Regions from separate parts of the Gulosibacter massiliensis genome, predicted to be linked through region 1. Evidence: riboswitches for the same ligand, from Rfam matches in the RefSeq annotation. Region 1 holds a riboswitch; the other holds the start of a gene.
What was found. A riboswitch is a leader RNA that binds a small molecule or an ion and turns the genes downstream of it on or off. The one in region 1 is predicted to bind FMN.
Positions count from the first base shown of each region.

Region 2: it holds a riboswitch for FMN, as region 1 does, so the genes downstream of both, ribD (bifunctional diaminohydroxyphosphoribosylaminopyrimidine deaminase/5-amino-6-(5-phosphoribosylamino)uracil reductase RibD) here and EJL01_RS10030 (ABC transporter permease) in region 1, are expected to answer to the same signal.

Region 1 is NZ_UYZX01000002.1:42,739-50,519, forward strand. It holds gene EJL01_RS10020 (TrmH family RNA methyltransferase) at 1-164, opposite strand, end outside; gene EJL01_RS10025 (ABC transporter substrate-binding protein) at 182-1,210, opposite strand; gene EJL01_RS10030 (ABC transporter permease) at 1,203-2,069, opposite strand; FMN riboswitch at 2,129-2,252, opposite strand; gene EJL01_RS10035 (cysteine hydrolase family protein) at 2,301-2,894, opposite strand; gene EJL01_RS10040 (DUF3151 domain-containing protein) at 2,943-3,368, shown strand; gene EJL01_RS10045 (adenylosuccinate synthase) at 3,413-4,702, shown strand; gene EJL01_RS10050 (FCD domain-containing protein) at 4,709-5,047, opposite strand; gene EJL01_RS10055 (tripartite tricarboxylate transporter permease) at 5,084-5,878, shown strand; gene EJL01_RS10060 (hydroxymethylpyrimidine/phosphomethylpyrimidine kinase) at 5,954-6,751, shown strand; gene EJL01_RS10065 (GNAT family N-acetyltransferase) at 6,754-7,341, shown strand; gene deoC (deoxyribose-phosphate aldolase) at 7,346-7,781, shown strand, end outside.
Region 2 is NZ_UYZX01000002.1:496,026-503,806, reverse strand. It holds gene EJL01_RS12120 (solute symporter family protein) at 1-585, shown strand, start outside; gene EJL01_RS12115 (DEAD/DEAH box helicase) at 699-3,257, opposite strand; gene EJL01_RS12110 (hypothetical protein) at 3,310-4,014, shown strand; gene EJL01_RS12105 (copper chaperone PCu(A)C) at 4,094-4,627, shown strand; gene EJL01_RS12100 (Dyp-type peroxidase) at 4,630-5,853, shown strand; FMN riboswitch at 5,923-6,071, shown strand; gene ribD (bifunctional diaminohydroxyphosphoribosylaminopyrimidine deaminase/5-amino-6-(5-phosphoribosylamino)uracil reductase RibD) at 6,154-7,209, shown strand; gene EJL01_RS12090 (riboflavin synthase) at 7,211-7,781, shown strand, end outside.

The sequences.
Region 1 (7,781 bases):
TCGACGATCGCCTGCATCTTCCAGTACCGAAACCGGTCGATGACGTTGCGAGTGTCGCCGTGCTCCAGCAACTCGGGGTCGTAGCGAGGGTCGTTGGGCCATTCGCCCTGCCAGGGGCCGACGCCCCACGTGCTCAGCTCGTGCGTTGGTGACTGCTCATTCATCTCGCTCTATTGTGCCGCTATGCGCTCGACAGCAGGGCATTCGTGTAGAGCGACTCGGGCGCAACCTCGGTGTCGATGAGGCCCGACGAGAACATGAACTCGGCCATCGCCGCCCACGTGTCGGGGTCGTTCGTGAGCAGTGGCGCGTCGCCGAGCGGCTCCATGAGCGGAATCGTCGCCTCGAGCGTCGCGAGCGCGGCCGCCTTCTGCTCGTCGCTCGTGAGCGTCGGCACGTACTTCGCGGTGATCTCGACGGCCGCTTCGGGGTTCTCGGCGATGTATTCGATCGCCCGCTGCACGGCCTCGAGCACCTTGCGCACGTCGTCGCCGCGGTCGGCGATTGTCGCGGCATCGGCGGCCACGGCCGGGCCGACGAGGGTTGGATGCGCGGGGTCGACCGCGTCGATCGTGCGAATCGGGAAGCCCTCCGCCTCGAACTGCACGGCGTCGTTGTTCGAGAAGCCCATGACCGCGTCGACGCGGCCGCCCGTGAGCGCGGCCTGCTGCGTGTAGCCGATGGCTTGGATGTCCACGTCGTCCTGGCTCAGGCCCGCCTCGTCGAGCATCGCAAGCAGCGCGAAGTAGGTCTGGCCGTAGAGGCCGGGCAGGCCGACGGTGTGGCCCTTGAGGTCCTCGGGCGTCGTGATCTCGGAGTCCTCTGGCACGATGAGCACCGCGGGGTAGGTGTTGAAGAGCGTTGCGACCGACTGCAGGTCGACGCCGCCCGCGGCAGCCTGCGTGATCTCGTCGCCGCCGGCGTAGACGAGCTGCTCGGTGCCGGCCTTGAGCGCGCCGAACAGCTCCTCGCTCTCGCCGTGGTGGCGCAGCTCGACGTTGACGCCGGCCTCGTCGAAGTAGCCGAGGTCTTCGGCCACATAGAACGGGGCGAACTGCACGTTCGGCGTGTAGGTGAGGCCCACCGTGAGGGTGTCGCCGGATGCGCCGCTCGCGTCGGGCGAGGAGGCGACGCCCTGGCAGCCGGCGAGGGCGAGCGCCGCGGCGGCCGCGACGGCGGCGGCGCGGACGAGTCGGGTGAACCTAGACATGCGCGGATCCTTTGGGGGAGGGCTCGGCCGGTGGGACGAGGTGAATCTCGTCAGTGTCGAGCGAATCGAGCGAGTTGAGGGTGTCGGCAGAGCGGGCGCGCGAGCGGGTGGTGAGCACCGTATCCAGCACGCGCAGAATCGTGAACAGGCCGACGGCGAGGATCACGAGCATGATCAGGGTCGCGAACAGGCCCTCGGTGTCGTTCGCGTCGCGGAAGAGGGTGAGCAGCATGCCGAGGCCGCGGCCGCCCATCGTGAATTCGCCGACGACGGCGCCGGTGATCGAGAGGGCGGTGCCGGCGCGGAGGCCCGCGAGCACGCTCGGCATCGCGAGCGGTGCCTCGACCCAGAGCAGGGTCTGCCACCAGTTCGCGCCGTCGAGGCGCGCCGCTTCGATGACGTCGCTCGGCAGGGCGCGCACGCCGAGGATGGTCGTGACGAGCATCGGGAAGAACGCGACGACCGCGCAGAGCATGGCGATCGGGGTGAGGCCGTAGCCGATCCAGAGCGCGAGCAGGGGCGCGACCGCGACGGCGGGGATCGCCTGTGACGCCGTGACGTAGGGCGTGAGCGCGAGGTCGACCCACACGACGCGGGCGATGAGGTAGCCGAGGGGCACCGCCACGAGCACCGCGATGAGCGTGCCGAGCAGCGCTTCGACGAGGGTGACGCCGGTGTACTGCAGCAGCGGGCCGTCGACGATCTCGGTGAAAAAGCGCACCGCGAGCGCGCTGGGCGTGGGCAGGAACTCCTCGCTGATGACGCCGCTGCGCACCGCGAGCTCCCAAACCGTGAGGAGCACGACGGCGAGGGCCGCCGGCGCGACAAAGCGCGGCCAGGCGCGGCTCGTGCGCTCCATCGGGTCCTCCAGATCTGGCCCCGGGGATACGCACTGCTCGACGTTCGTGAACGTCAGGTACCGCGCGCCTCCCATCCGGACTTTAACCGTCGGTTTCGGAATTGCACCGAATCAGCCGCATCGTGAGATGCGGGTCGCGGACTTTACCGCCGGCTCGGATTTTCACCGACCCCGGAGCACGTGTACTCGTTCGTTCACTGTACACGCGCCCCGGAAGGGGGCGACGGTTTGTTACTGCGCGAGCAGTTCGTCGGTGGTGACGAGTGTGATGAGCGGGTCGAGCAGGCCGAGGAGTTCGAGCGCTTTGATGTGCGCGTCGTCGGTGCCGCCGGCGCACGCGTCGGTGACAACGATGACCTTGCGGCCCGCATCGATGGCGCCGAGGGCGGTGCCGAGTACGCAGCAGTCGGTGGCGACGCCAGTAAGAATGAGCGGCGTCGTGATCGGCAGGCGGGCGAGTTCGTTGCCCCACTTCGAGAACGTTGGGGCGTCGAGGGTGTCGGATGCGGTGAGCGAGCCGATCTCGAGCTCCCACGCTGGGTCGTCGGGCGGGAGTCGAGTGGTGGGCCAGCGGTCGTAGTACTCGCGCCAGGTGCCAACCTCGGCAGGGTCGCGCACGAAGCGGGTGAAGATGGGCGGCGTCGAGACGGCGGTCGCGAGCCGTTCGATGTTGCGCAGGGCGGCGTCGAAGCCGGTGCAGCACCACACACTGTCGGGGTCTCGGAAGACCCGTTGCATGTCGATGGCAATGAGTTGTGCGTCGGTGGGAATCACGGTGCTGCCTCCGAGATCGAGTTGAAGGATGCTCGCTCGTGATTCTGCCACTGGGGTCACTTCCCCTACCGTCAATACAACCTTGGGATAATGGGCGGCATGGACAACCTGCTTGGCATTCCGGAAACCCTGCTGCCCGAGGAACCCGAGGTTCTCGACGACCTCGGCAACCTCCCCGACAACGAGGCGGCGACCGAGGCGATTGTTGAAAAGCATCCCGCATCGTCGCTTGCCTGGTCGGAGCTCGCGAGCCTCGCGCTCTCGGCCGACCAGACCATCCAGGCCTACGCGTTCGCGCGCGTCGGCTACCACCGAGGGCTGGATGCGCTGCGCAAGGCGGGCTGGCGTGGCCAGGGCCCCGTGCCGTGGTCGCACGAGCCGAACCGCGGCGTGCTGCGCTGCTTCTACCTGCTGCGTGAGTCGGCCCGGGCCATCGGCGAGACGAGCGAAGTCGACCGCCTCACCGACCTGCTCAACGACGCCGATTCGAGCGCGATCGGCGCGATTGAGGCGGAGCGAGGCTAGCTCGACGTAGAGTTAAGTGTTAGCTAGCAAAGGGTAGGGAGCTCATGCCAGGCGTAGCAATCATTGGTAGTCAGTGGGGCGACGAAGGAAAGGGCAAGGCGACCGACCTTCTCGGCGGCCGCATTGACTATGTCGTCAAGTTCAACGGCGGCAACAACGCCGGGCACACGGTCGTCATTGGCGACGAGAAGTACGCCCTGCACCTGCTGCCCTCGGGCATCCTCACGCCGGGCGTCACGCCGGTGATCGGCAACGGCGTCGTCGTCGACCTCGGCGTGCTGTTCGAAGAGATCGAGCACCTCGACGAGCGTGGCGTCGACACCTCGAAGCTTCGCGTTTCGGGCAACGCCCACGTGATCCCCGAGTACAACCGCGCGCTCGACCAAGTGACCGAACGATTCCTCGGCAAGCGCCGCATCGGCACGACCGGCCGCGGCATCGGCCCGACCTACGCCGACAAGATGACCCGGGTGGGCATCCGCATTCAAGACCTCTTCGACGAAAACATCCTGCGCCAGAAGGTCGAGGGCGCGCTCGTGCAGAAGAACGAGCTGCTCGTGAAGGCGTTCAACCGCCGCGCGTTCAGCGTCGACGAGATCACCGACAACCTGCTGCAGTACGCCGACCGGCTGCGCCCCATGGTGGGCGACACCGCGCTCGAACTGCACGAGGCACTCGACCGTAACGAGATCGTCGTGTTCGAGGCCGGCCAGGCCACGATGCTCGACATCGACCACGGCACCTATCCGTACGTGACCTCCTCGTCGGCCACGGCCGGCGGCGTCGCAACGGGTTCGGGTGTCTCTCCGCGCGCGATCAATCGCATCGTCGGCATCCAGAAGGCGTACATCACCCGCGTCGGCTCGGGCCCGTTCCCGACCGAGCTCGACGACGAGGTCGGCGAGAAGCTGCGCCAGCGCGGCGGCGAGTTCGGCACCACCACGGGTCGCCCGCGCCGCACCGGCTGGTTCGACTCGGTCGTCGCCCGTTACTCGTCGCGCATCAACGGCTTCACCGACATCGTCATGACGAAGCTCGACGTGCTGTCGACCTTCGACACGATTCCCGTCTGCGTCGCCTACGACGTCGACGGCACACGCTACGACGAGATGCCGATGTCGCAGTCCGACGTGCACCACGCCAAGCCGATCTACGAGGAGTTCCCCGGCTGGCAAGAGGACATCTCGGGCGTCAAGAACTTCGCCGACCTTCCGAAGAACGCGCAGGACTACGTCAAGGCCGTCGAGGAACTCTCGGGCGCCCGCATCTCGGCGATCGGCACGGGCCCGGCCCGCGACCACATCATCGAGCTGCACAACCTGCTCGGCGACTAGCTAGAGCTAACCGGGCAACCCCCGCAACAACCGGATGCGCAGCTCGCGCGCGGCCCGCATGTGGTCGCTTGCGAGCTGCCGCGCGAGGCCTTCATCGCGAGCGTCAATCGCCGCGACGAGGGCCTCGTGTTCGTCGAGCGAGCGCTCCCAGCGGTCGCCGACCGAGAGCGTCGAGTGCGGCGCGTGCGTGAGGTGCAGCGCGAGCCGGTTGAGCAGGTCGACGAGTACGGGGTTGTGCGCCGCATCCCAGATCGCGGCGTGAAACTCGAGGTTCGTCGTAAGCCGCTCGGCGTCGCTCGGCGACTCGAGCGCTCTGTCGCGCCGCACGAGCCCCTCGAGCTTCACCAGGTCACCAAACTGGCGGTTCGTGGCGGCCTCGGCATGGGCCTCGCACTCACCTTCATCGGCATCGACGGCCCCTCGGGCACCGAGGCCGTCGTCAAGCCCATCCAGCAGCGCCGCGCGATGCTCGGCTGGAAGGACTTCCGCTACGCCCTGCCCGCCTGGCTGCGCGGCACCGCCTTCGGTCTGCCCTTCGGCATCGTGCCGGCCGGCGGCTCCGAGGTGCCGACGTTCCTCGCGTACGGCACCGAGAAGTCGCTCGCGAAGCGTCGTGGCGACAAGGAGTTCGGCACGACCGGTTCGCTCCGCGGTCTCGCCGCGCCGGAGGCCGCGGGGAACGCGACCACCGGAACCGCGATGGGTACCCTGCTCGCGCTCGGTCTGCCGGTCTCGTCGACCGCCGCGATCATCCTCGCCGCGTTCCAGCAGTTCGGCCTGCAGCCCGGCCCGCTGCTGCTGACGAACAACGCCGACCTCGTGTGGACGCTGCTCGCCTCGCTGATCATCGGCCTGCTCGTGCTGCTGTTCATCAACATGTCGCTCGCCGGCGTGTGGGCGAAGCTGCTCAGCGTGCCGAACCACTACCTCTACGCCGGCATCACCGTGCTCGCGGTGCTCGGCCCGCTCGCCGAGACCGAGCTGCGCCGCGCGCTCGCGGTGTCGGAGGGTGACGTCTCGGTGCTCTGGAGCTCGCCATTCACGATCGGCCTCTACCTCGTGCTCGCCGCGGCGCTCGTCATCTCGGGTGTGCAGCACCTGCGACACCGCCGCAAGGCGAAGCTCGAGGCGCAGACCGTCGCCGTGCGCATCCCCGAACACCTCGACGCGAAGTAACGATCGGATGCGGTGGGGTGGTGACGCGCGTAGGCTAATGAACGTCGTTCACCACCCCAACGTCGAGGAAGTTCCATGACCACGCCACCCGTCACCTTTGTCATTGCCGGTTCGGAAGCCACTGGCGGCGCGGGAGTGCAGGCCGACCTGCGCACGCTGCAGCAGCTTGGCGTCTACGGCGCCGCGGCCCTCACCTGCATCGTCTCGTTCGACCCGAAGGACGGCTGGAACCACCGTTTCGTGCCGATCGACCCGCAGGTGCTGCGCGACCAGGCCGAGGCCATCCTCGCCGACTGGCAGCCCGCATCCGTGAAGATCGGCATGCTCGGCACGGTGCCGACCATCGAGACGACGCGCGACATTCTCGCCGCGGCGCAGCTGCCGAACATCGTTTGCGACCCCGTGCTCATCTGCAAGGGCCAGGAGCCCGGCGCGGCGCTCGACATCGATAACGCGCTGCGCGCCGAGATCCTCCCAATCGTCGACGTGATCACCCCGAACTACTTCGAGACCTGCACGCTCGCGGGCGTCGACGAGATCGACACCGTCGCCGGCCTTGGTGATGCCGCGAAGAAGATCTCCGAGCTCGGCACGAAGGCCGTTCTCGTGAAGGGCGGCCTCGCGACCCCCGGCGACAATGCCGTCGACGTGCTTTGGGACGGCTCGGAGCTCGTCGAGTACTCGCGCCCGAAGGTCGGCACCGCCGGCGTCTCGGGTGCCGGTGACTCGCTCGCGACCGCCGTCTCGGCGGGCCTCGCGCAGGGCAAGTCGCTCCACGACGCGGTCGACGCGGCGAAGGACTTCGTGACCGCGGGCATCCAGCGTGCGATCTCGGCGAACACCCCGTTCGACGTCGTCTGGCAGGGCGAGTAGCCATGCAGTTGCCGGAGCGCGCCGCCACGCTCGAGGGCACCCGCGTGCGGCTCGAGCCGATCGACCAGGCTGGGCTCGAGGAACTCGCGCCCGCGCTGTGGCGCGAGGACGTCTTCGCGGGCGGCTTCGGCGGCGGTGTCGCGGCGTTTCGCAACCACGACTCGTTCGCCGAGTGGTTCGACGGCTACCGCCCGAGTGGCGACGAGTCGCGCACCTACCTCGTGCGCTTCGACGGCCGCGCGGTAGGCACCACCTCGTTCTACAACGCCGACTACCGGCGCGAATCGGTGGTCATCGGCTACACCGCATACAGCCCCGACGTGTGGGGCACGACCGTGAACCCCGAGGCGAAGCGGGCGATGCTCTCGGCGGCGTTCGACGGCGGCGCGCACCGGGTCGTATTCGAGGTCGACAACCTCAACGATCGCTCGCGGGCGGCCGTGACGAAGCTCGGCGCGCACCTCGACGGCATCCTCCGCGAGGATCGCCCGCGCGCCGACGGCTCGAAGCGGTCGACCGTCGTGTTTTCGATTCTTGAGCAGGAGTGGCCCGAGGTGCGGGCCGGTCTCGATGCACGCGTGGGAGACTAGCGACATGAACCGTGCGGAACTCGCCAAGTACATTGACCACACGCTGCTCGCCACCGACGCGACGAACGACGACGTCATCGCGCTCTACCGCGAGGCCGCCGAACTCGGCACCTTCTCGATCTGCGTCTCGCCGAACATGCTGCCCGTCGGCGGCGCGTGGTCGGCCGGGCTCGACCCTGACGTCGAGACCGAGGTGGCGGATGCTGCGGGCCCGAAGATCTGCACCGTCGTCGGCTTCCCCTCGGGCAAGCACCACTCGAACATCAAGGCCGTCGAGGCCGCGAAGGCCGTGACCGAGGGTGCCGACGAGATCGACATGGTCATCGACATTGGGCAGCTCAAGGCGGGCAACCCCGAGCTCGTCAAGGCCGACATCGAGGCCGTACGCCGGGCGGTACCCGCGCCGACGCTGCTCAAGGTGATCATCGAATCGGCCGCGC
Region 2 (7,781 bases), 450 kb from region 1:
GTCGTCTCGGCGATCGCGTTCGCGACCATTCTCGCGGTCGTCGCGGGCCTCGCCATCACGGCCGCCGCTTCCTTCGCCCACGACATCTACGGCAACGTCATCAAGCGCGGCAAGGCCGCACCCGAAGACGAGGTGCGCGTCGGCAAGGTCACCGTGGTGGTGCTCGGCATCGTCGCGATCGCCGGCGGCATCGGCGTGCAGGGGCAGAACATCGCGTTCCTCGTCGCCCTCGCCTTCGCGGTCGCCGCGTCGGCAAACCTGCCGACGATCCTCTACTCGCTCTACTGGAAGGGCTTCACCACCCGCGGCGCGGTGTGGAGCATGTACGGCGGCCTCATCTCGGCGCTCGTGCTCATCACGTTCTCGCACGTCGTCTCGGGCTCCGAGACCTCGCTGCTCGGCGCGGGCGTCGACTTCGCGTGGTTCCCGCTGTCGAACCCGGGCATCATCTCAATTCCGCTCGGCTTCTTCCTCGGCTGGCTCGGCTCGGTCACCTCGCGGCAGCGGGAGGACCCTCGCCTTGCGGCCGAGATGGAGGTGCGCGCCCTCACCGGCCACGGCGCTGAGCCGCCCGTGCACCACTAGCTAGCCGGCTTGCTTCGGCAAGCGGCCCGAACGCCGAGCGGCCCCCGCGTTTGCGCGGGCCGCTCGGCGTTCGCAGCAGGTTCGGATGCGCTGCCGCGGCTCCGCGAACAGGCTCACAGCTCGACTACCTCGGTTAGGCGCACGATGGCCTCGCCTTCCTCCGCGGATGCGGTGAGGTCGACCTCGGCTCGGATGCGCCAGTCGTGGTGGTGCTCAGGGTCATCGATCGTCTGCTCGACGAGCCAGATGCCCTCGCGCTCGCGGCTCGTGTCGATGCGGCACAGCTGCGGCGAGCGTGCGGCGCCATCAATATTGATGTCGTCGTACGTGTCGTAATAGTCGTCGAGGATCTCGGGCCAGCCGAGCTCGGGGTCGAGCTTCTCGAGTTCGTCGTCGCGTTCGAGGGCGGCGAGCTGCACGCGCCGCCAGAGCTCGTTGCGCACGAGCACGGTGAACGCGCGGCGGTTCGCGACCACGCTCGGTGGCGACGGCGGCAGCACCGGCTGGCCCTGCGCATCCGTCGGCGCCACGAGCTCGGCCCACTCGTCGACGAGGCTCGAATCGACCTGGCGAATCAGCTCGCCGAGCCACTCAATGATCGATTCGAGTTCGTCGGTAAGGCGATCCGACGGCACCGAGTGCTGCAGCGTGCGGTAGGCGTCGCTGAGGTAGCGCAGCACGACGCCCTCGGCGCGGGCGAGGTCGTAGTAGCCGGTGAACTCCGCGAAGCTCATCGCCCGCTCGTACATGTCGCGCACGACGGTCTTCGGGGCGAGGTCGAAGTCGCGGGCCCACGGCTGCCCCTCGGCGAACTGCTCGTAGCTCTGCTCGAGCAGCTCTTCGAGCGGCTTCGGCCAGCTGATCTCCTCGACCCGCTCCATCCGCTCGTTGTAGTCGAGCCCATCGGCTTTCATCGCGGCGATCGCCTCGCCGCGGGCCTTGCGCTGCTGCGCCATGAGAATCGGGCGTGGGTCGTCGAGGATCGACTCGACGACGCTGACGACGTCGAGCGCGTAGTGGCCGCTGCCGACCTCGTCGGTCTTCCCGTCGGTCTCGACCGCCGGGTCGAGCACGTCAAGCACCGCGATCGCGAACGGCGACAGCGGCTGGTTCAGCGCAAAGTTCGGCTGCAGATCGACGGTGAGGTGAAGGCTCGGGCGCGAGGTGCCGGGCACCGGCTCGAGGTAATCGACCTCGATGATGCCCGCGTCGAGCAGGGTGCGGCCGAGCGCGAGGGCTCGCCGCGCGAGCTCGAACTGCCGCGAGCGCGACTCGTGATTGTCGAAGCAGAGCCGACGCACGTTCGCGAACACGTCACCGCCGCGGGCGACGACGTTGATGAGCATCGAGGAGGTCATTTCCATGTGGCTCGAGAGCTTCTCGGGCTCGGCGGCGACGATCTTCTCGAAGGTCTTGTCGGTGTAGTTGACGAAGCCCTGCGGCGGCTGGCGGCGCGTGACTTTTCGCTGCTTCTTCGGGTCGCCAGCGGCCTTCGACATCGCGTGCTCGTACTCGACGACGTGGTCGGGGGCCTGCACGATAACGGTGCCGTGGTCGTCGAAGCCGGCGCGGCCTGCGCGGCCGGCGATCTGGTGGAATTCTCGCGCCGAGAGATGGCGCTGCTTCGTGCCGTCGAACTTCGTGAGCGAGGTGATGAGCACCGAGCGGATCGGCACGTTGATGCCGACGCCGAGGGTGTCGGTGCCGCAGATAACGCGGAGCAGACCGCGCTGCGCGAGCACCTCGACGAGGCGCCGGTAGCGCGGCAGCATGCCGGCGTGGTGCACGCCGATGCCCTGCCGCAGCCAGCCCGAGAGCTTGCGGCCAAACGCGGTCGTGAACTTGAAGCCGCCCATCGCGGCGATGATCTCGTCGCGTTGCTCGCGCGAGGCGACGCGGATGCTCGAGAGCGCCTGGGCGCGGTCGACCGCCTCCTTCTGCGAGAAATGCACGACGTAGATCGGCGCCTCGTGCTCCTCGAGCAGGCGCTCGACGGTCTCGTGCACGGGCGTGAGCACGTATTCGTAGCTCAGCGGCACGGGTCGCGTCGCGCCGGCGACGAGCTCGGTGGGGCGGCCCGTGCGGCGGGTGAGGTCTTCGCGCAGGGCGTCGGTGTCGCCGAGCGTCGCCGACATGAGCAGAAACTGCACCCGCGGCAGGAGCAGCAGCGGCACCTGCCACGCCCAGCCGCGCTGGTGGTCGCCGTAGTAGTGGAATTCGTCCATCACGACCTGGTCGACGTCGGCGCCTTCGCCGTCACGGAGGGCCTTGTTGGCGAGGATTTCGGCGGTCGCGCAGATGATCGGTGCGTCGGGGTTCACCGAGCTGTCGCCGGTGACCATGCCGACGCGCTCGGCACCGAAGATCTCGACGAGGGCGAAGAACTTTTCGCTCACGAGCGCCTTGATCGGCGCCGTGTAGTAGCTGCGCTTGCCCTCCGCGAGTGCGATCGCGTGCGCCGCGATGGCGACGAGCGACTTGCCGGTGCCGGTTGGGGTCGCGAGCACGACGTTCGCGCCCGAGACGAGGTGCACGATCGCTTCGTCCTGGGCGTCATAGAGGTCGATTCCACGCCCGCTCGTCCACTCGAGAATCGCGTCGTAGACATGGTCGGGGTCGTAGGGTGCCCCCGGGTCAGCGAGGGTGGGGATGAGCTCGGGCAGGGTAGGCATCCCCTCGATCATCCCACGCGCCCCCGACGCGGTTACGACGTATCGTAGAGCTGTGAGTTTGCTGCGCCTCAAGAACGTGCCCGCGCCGGGCGCCGACTCGCGTGCGCGCGCCGCCATCCTCCGTCGCCGGCTTCGCCTCGCGCTCGTCGCGGCGTCCTTCTCGACCTTCGTGGCGCTCACCTCGCACCTCACCGCGGGCGGCGAGTTGCCAACCCTTGCGGGCATCCTCGTGCCGCTCGGCCTCGCCTACGTGTTTTCGCTCTGGCTCACCCCGATTCGCTCGAGCTGGTTGCGGCTCGGGCTCTCGGTCGCGCTGAGCCAGTTCGCGTTCCACGCGATCTTCACGCTCGGCGCTCCCTCGGCGCTCGGGGGCGGGGCGCACGCGCACCACCACGCGTCGAACTCCGAGATGGCGAGCGCGATCGCCGCGCACACGGGCTCGACCTCGGCGTCGGTGCACCTCGGCCACGACACCCCGTTCATGTGGGCGATGCACGGGGTCGCCGCGCTTGCGACGACGCTCGTACTGTTCTTCGGTGAGGAGATCCTGCGCCGGCTCTCACGCGTGCGCGACGCGCTCGGTGAATTCTTTGCCTTCGCGCTCGTGCTCGTGCGGGCCCTCACGCCGCGCCCGAGCGCGGCACCGGCGACCCTGTCGCTGCCGTGGGTGCCGCGGCTCGCGGCTCGCGCTGTGGCGTCGGCACCGCGACGAGGGCCGCCGTCGCGCGATTTCCTCGCGCACTGCACCTTGGCGTAGCTCCCCCGGCAGACGGGGTGCTCGCTGTGCGCGACGACCCCGGCGCTGCCGCATCGCTTACGCACTCAGGAGCATCCCTATGTCTATTTTCCGTACCACCACCACCACCACGACCATCCGCCCCCTCACCGCGCTCGCCGCGGCGGGCCTGATCGCCCTGACCCTCGCCGGCTGCAGCCAGGCCGAGGCCGGCGCCACCGACGCGGCCCTCACCGTCACCGACCCGTGGGTGAAGGCGACCGACACCGACATGACCGGCGTGTTCGCGTCGATCAAAAACACGTCGGGCCACGATGTCGTCATCGAGTCGGCCACCGTCGAGGGCGCCTCGATGACCGAGCTGCACGAGACGATCGTGCAGTCGGATGGCTCGAGCCTCATGCAAGAAATCGAGGGCGGCTTCGCGATCGCCGACGGCGAGACGCTCGAGCTGCAGCCCGGCGGCAACCACATCATGCCGATGGGTCTCGAGTCGGCGATCGAGCCCGGCGATGAGGTCTCGGTGACGCTGACCCTCGACGACGGCACCGAGGTCGACTTCACCGCGACGGCGAAGGAGTACACCGGCGCCGAGGAAAGCTACGCGCCCGAGTCCGGGCACGAGGGGCACTAGCCGTGGCCGCCGTTCGGGGACCACGGCGCCGCGACGTGCTCGTCGGCGCTGCGGCCGTCGGCGTCGGCGCGGCCGCGGGCGTCGCCGGGGTGCGCCTCACCGAGCGCCTCACCGAGGCCGCGCCGCTCGGCCAGCAGCGCCGTGATGCAAACGACGCATCCCTGCCACCGGCGCTCGGGGTCGAGTCGGCGCACGCCGTGTTCATCGGCCTCGACCTCGCGCCGGGGCTCGAGCGCGACCGCATCGCGAGCCTGTTGAGGCTCCTCCACGACGACGCGGCGCGCCTCACCCAGGGCGCCGCGCCGATCGGCGACCAGGAGCCCGAGCTCGCCGAGCAGCCCGCGAACCTCGCGGTGACGTTCGGCTTCGGGCCGGGCCTCGTCGAGCGGGTGAATCCCGCCGCGCGGCCCGAGTGGCTCGCCCAGCTGCCGGCCTTTTCGATCGACGCGCTCGAGGACCACTGGAGCGAGGGTGACCTGCTGCTGCTCGTGACCGGCGACGACCCGCTCGCCGTCGCGCACGCGCAGCGCATGCTGCTCAAGGATGCGCGGGTGTACACGACAATTCGCTGGCAGCAGCACGGGTTTCGCAACGCCCACGGCGTCGCGAAACCCGCCACGACGCAGCGCAACTTGTTCGGGCAGCTCGACGGCACCTCGAACCCGACCCCGGGCACCGCCGAGTTCGAGACGGTCGTGCGCATCACCGAACCCGGGTGGCTGCAGGGCGGCACGAGCCTCGTGCTACGCCGCATCGAGATTAACCTCGAGACGTGGGACGAGGTCGACCGGCCCGGCCGCGAGGCCTCGGTGGGGCGCCGTCTCGACACGGGCGCGCCGCTCACCGGCACGCACGAACACGACGAGCCCGACTTTGAGGCGGTCACCCCGCAGGGCTTCACCGTGATCAACGCGGCGAGCCACGTGCGGCGCTCGCGCCCCGACGACCCGAGCCAGCGCATCTTCCGCCAGCCCTACAACTACGACCTCCCCGTCTCACCCGCGGCGGGCGAGGACGCGGTGGGCGGCCGGGGTGCGCAGGTCTCGAACTCGGGGCTGCTGTTCGCGTCGTTCCAGGCGAATCCGACGCTGCAGTACGTGCCGATTCAGCAGCGCCTCGCGGACGCCGACCTGCTCAACACGTGGACGACGCCGATCGGCTCGGCGGTGTTCGCGATCCCGCCGGCGACCGGGGAATTCCCTGGGCAGGCGCTGTTCGACGCGTAGCGCGCGTGGCGAAATGTGACGACGGTGATCTTGTGGCACAGGGTGCGGGTGCGTATGGTTACCGCCAGCAACATGCTCCGGGGTCGGTGTAAGTCCGAACCGGCGGTGATAGCCCGCGACCGCAGCCTGTGCCTGACGCCTCGGCGTCGTGTACGAGCCGCGCTGATCTGGTGGAATTCCAGAGCCGACAGTCAAAGTCTGGATGGGAGGTGCATGGCTGCCGAGGTTTCCTCGGCAGTGGCGTGATTGCGTGCACGCGTCTCGTTTCCCCGGTGGTGTTCCACACCGGAAGGAAACGCAGTGCAACTCACCCCCGTCGACGCGATGCGGCGCGCCATCGAGCTCGCCGCCCGCGGTCCCGAGCTCGGCCCGAACCCGCGCGTCGGCTCCGTGCTGCTCGCCGCCGGCCCGGCGTCGGCGCCGCGCGAGGTGCTCGGCGAGGGCTGGCATCGCGGCGCGGGCACGGCCCACGCCGAGGTCGCGGCGCTCGCGGATGCGCGGGCTCGCGGCATCGACGTGCGCGGCGCGACCGCCGTGGTCACCCTCGAACCCTGCAATCACACCGGCCGCACCGGGCCGTGTGTCGACGCGCTGCTCGACGCGGGCGTCGCCGAGGTCATCTATGCCGTCGACGATCCGAACCCCGCCGCGGCCGGTGGCGCCGTGCGCCTGCAGGCCTCCGGCGTCACTGTGCACTCGGGTCTCGAGGGGGCGGCGGCCGGCGAGCTCATCCGCGCCTGGGCCACGCCCGCCCGCCTCGGTCGCCCCTTCGTCACCCTCAAGCTCGCGCTCACGCTCGACGGCAAGATCGCCGCGGCCGACGGTACGAGCCAGTGGATCACCTCCCCCACCACGCGGGCCCACGCGCACGGCGTCCGCGCCCGGGTCGACGCGATCGCTGTCGGCACCGGCACCGCCCTCGCCGACGACCCGGCGCTCACCGCCCGCACGCCCGATGGCGCGCTGCTGCCCGAGCAGCCGCTGCGAGTCGTGCTCGGCAACCGTGAGCTGCCCGCCTCCGCCCAGCTCCGCGACGACCGCGCGCCGCTGCTGCAGCTGCGCACCCACGACGTCACCGCCGCCCTCAGCGAGTTGGCCGCGCGGAACATCCATCACGTGCTCGTCGAGGGCGGCGCGACCGTCGCCGCCGCGCTGCTGCGCGCCGACGTCGTCGACGAGCTCCACGTCTACCTCGCGCCGCTGCTCCTCGGCGAGGGCACGGCCGCCGTCGCACCCTTCGGCGTCGGCACGCTCGCCGAGGCCCGCCGCTGGCGCTTCGACGCACCCGAGCCCCTCGCCCCCGATGTCTTCCTGCGCGCCCGCCGCACCACCAACCCCACCCCAGAAGGAGCCTGAAGTGTTTACCGGACTCATCGAAGCGCGCGGCGAAGTGCTGCGCCTCGAGCATGAGCCGGGGCAGGCGGATGCTCGCCTCGAGATCCGCGCACCCCGCGTCACCGACGACGCTGCGCCCGGCGACTCGATCGCCGTGAACGGCGTCTGCCTCACCGTCGTCACAATCGCCGACGACGGCTTCACCGCCGATGTGCTGCCCGAGACCCTGCGCCGCACCTCGCTCGGCGAGCTCGCGCCGGGTTCGCCCGTGAACCTCGAGCGTGCGCTCGCCGCATCGGCCCGCCTCGGGGGCCACATCGTGCAGGGCCACGTCGACGGCGTGGCGACCCTGGCCTCGCGCACCGCGGGCGAGCGCTGGGACGACCTCGTGTTCGAGGCGCCCCGCGAGCTGCTGCGCTACGTCGCAGAGAAGGGCTCGGTCGCGGTCGACGGCATCTCGCTCACCGTCACCGACGTCACGGCGCGCGGCTTCGGTGTGTCGATCATTCCGACGACCTCGCGCGAGACAACGCTCGGCGCCCTCGAGGTCGGCACCAGCGTGAACCTCGAGGTCGACGTGCTCGCGAAATACG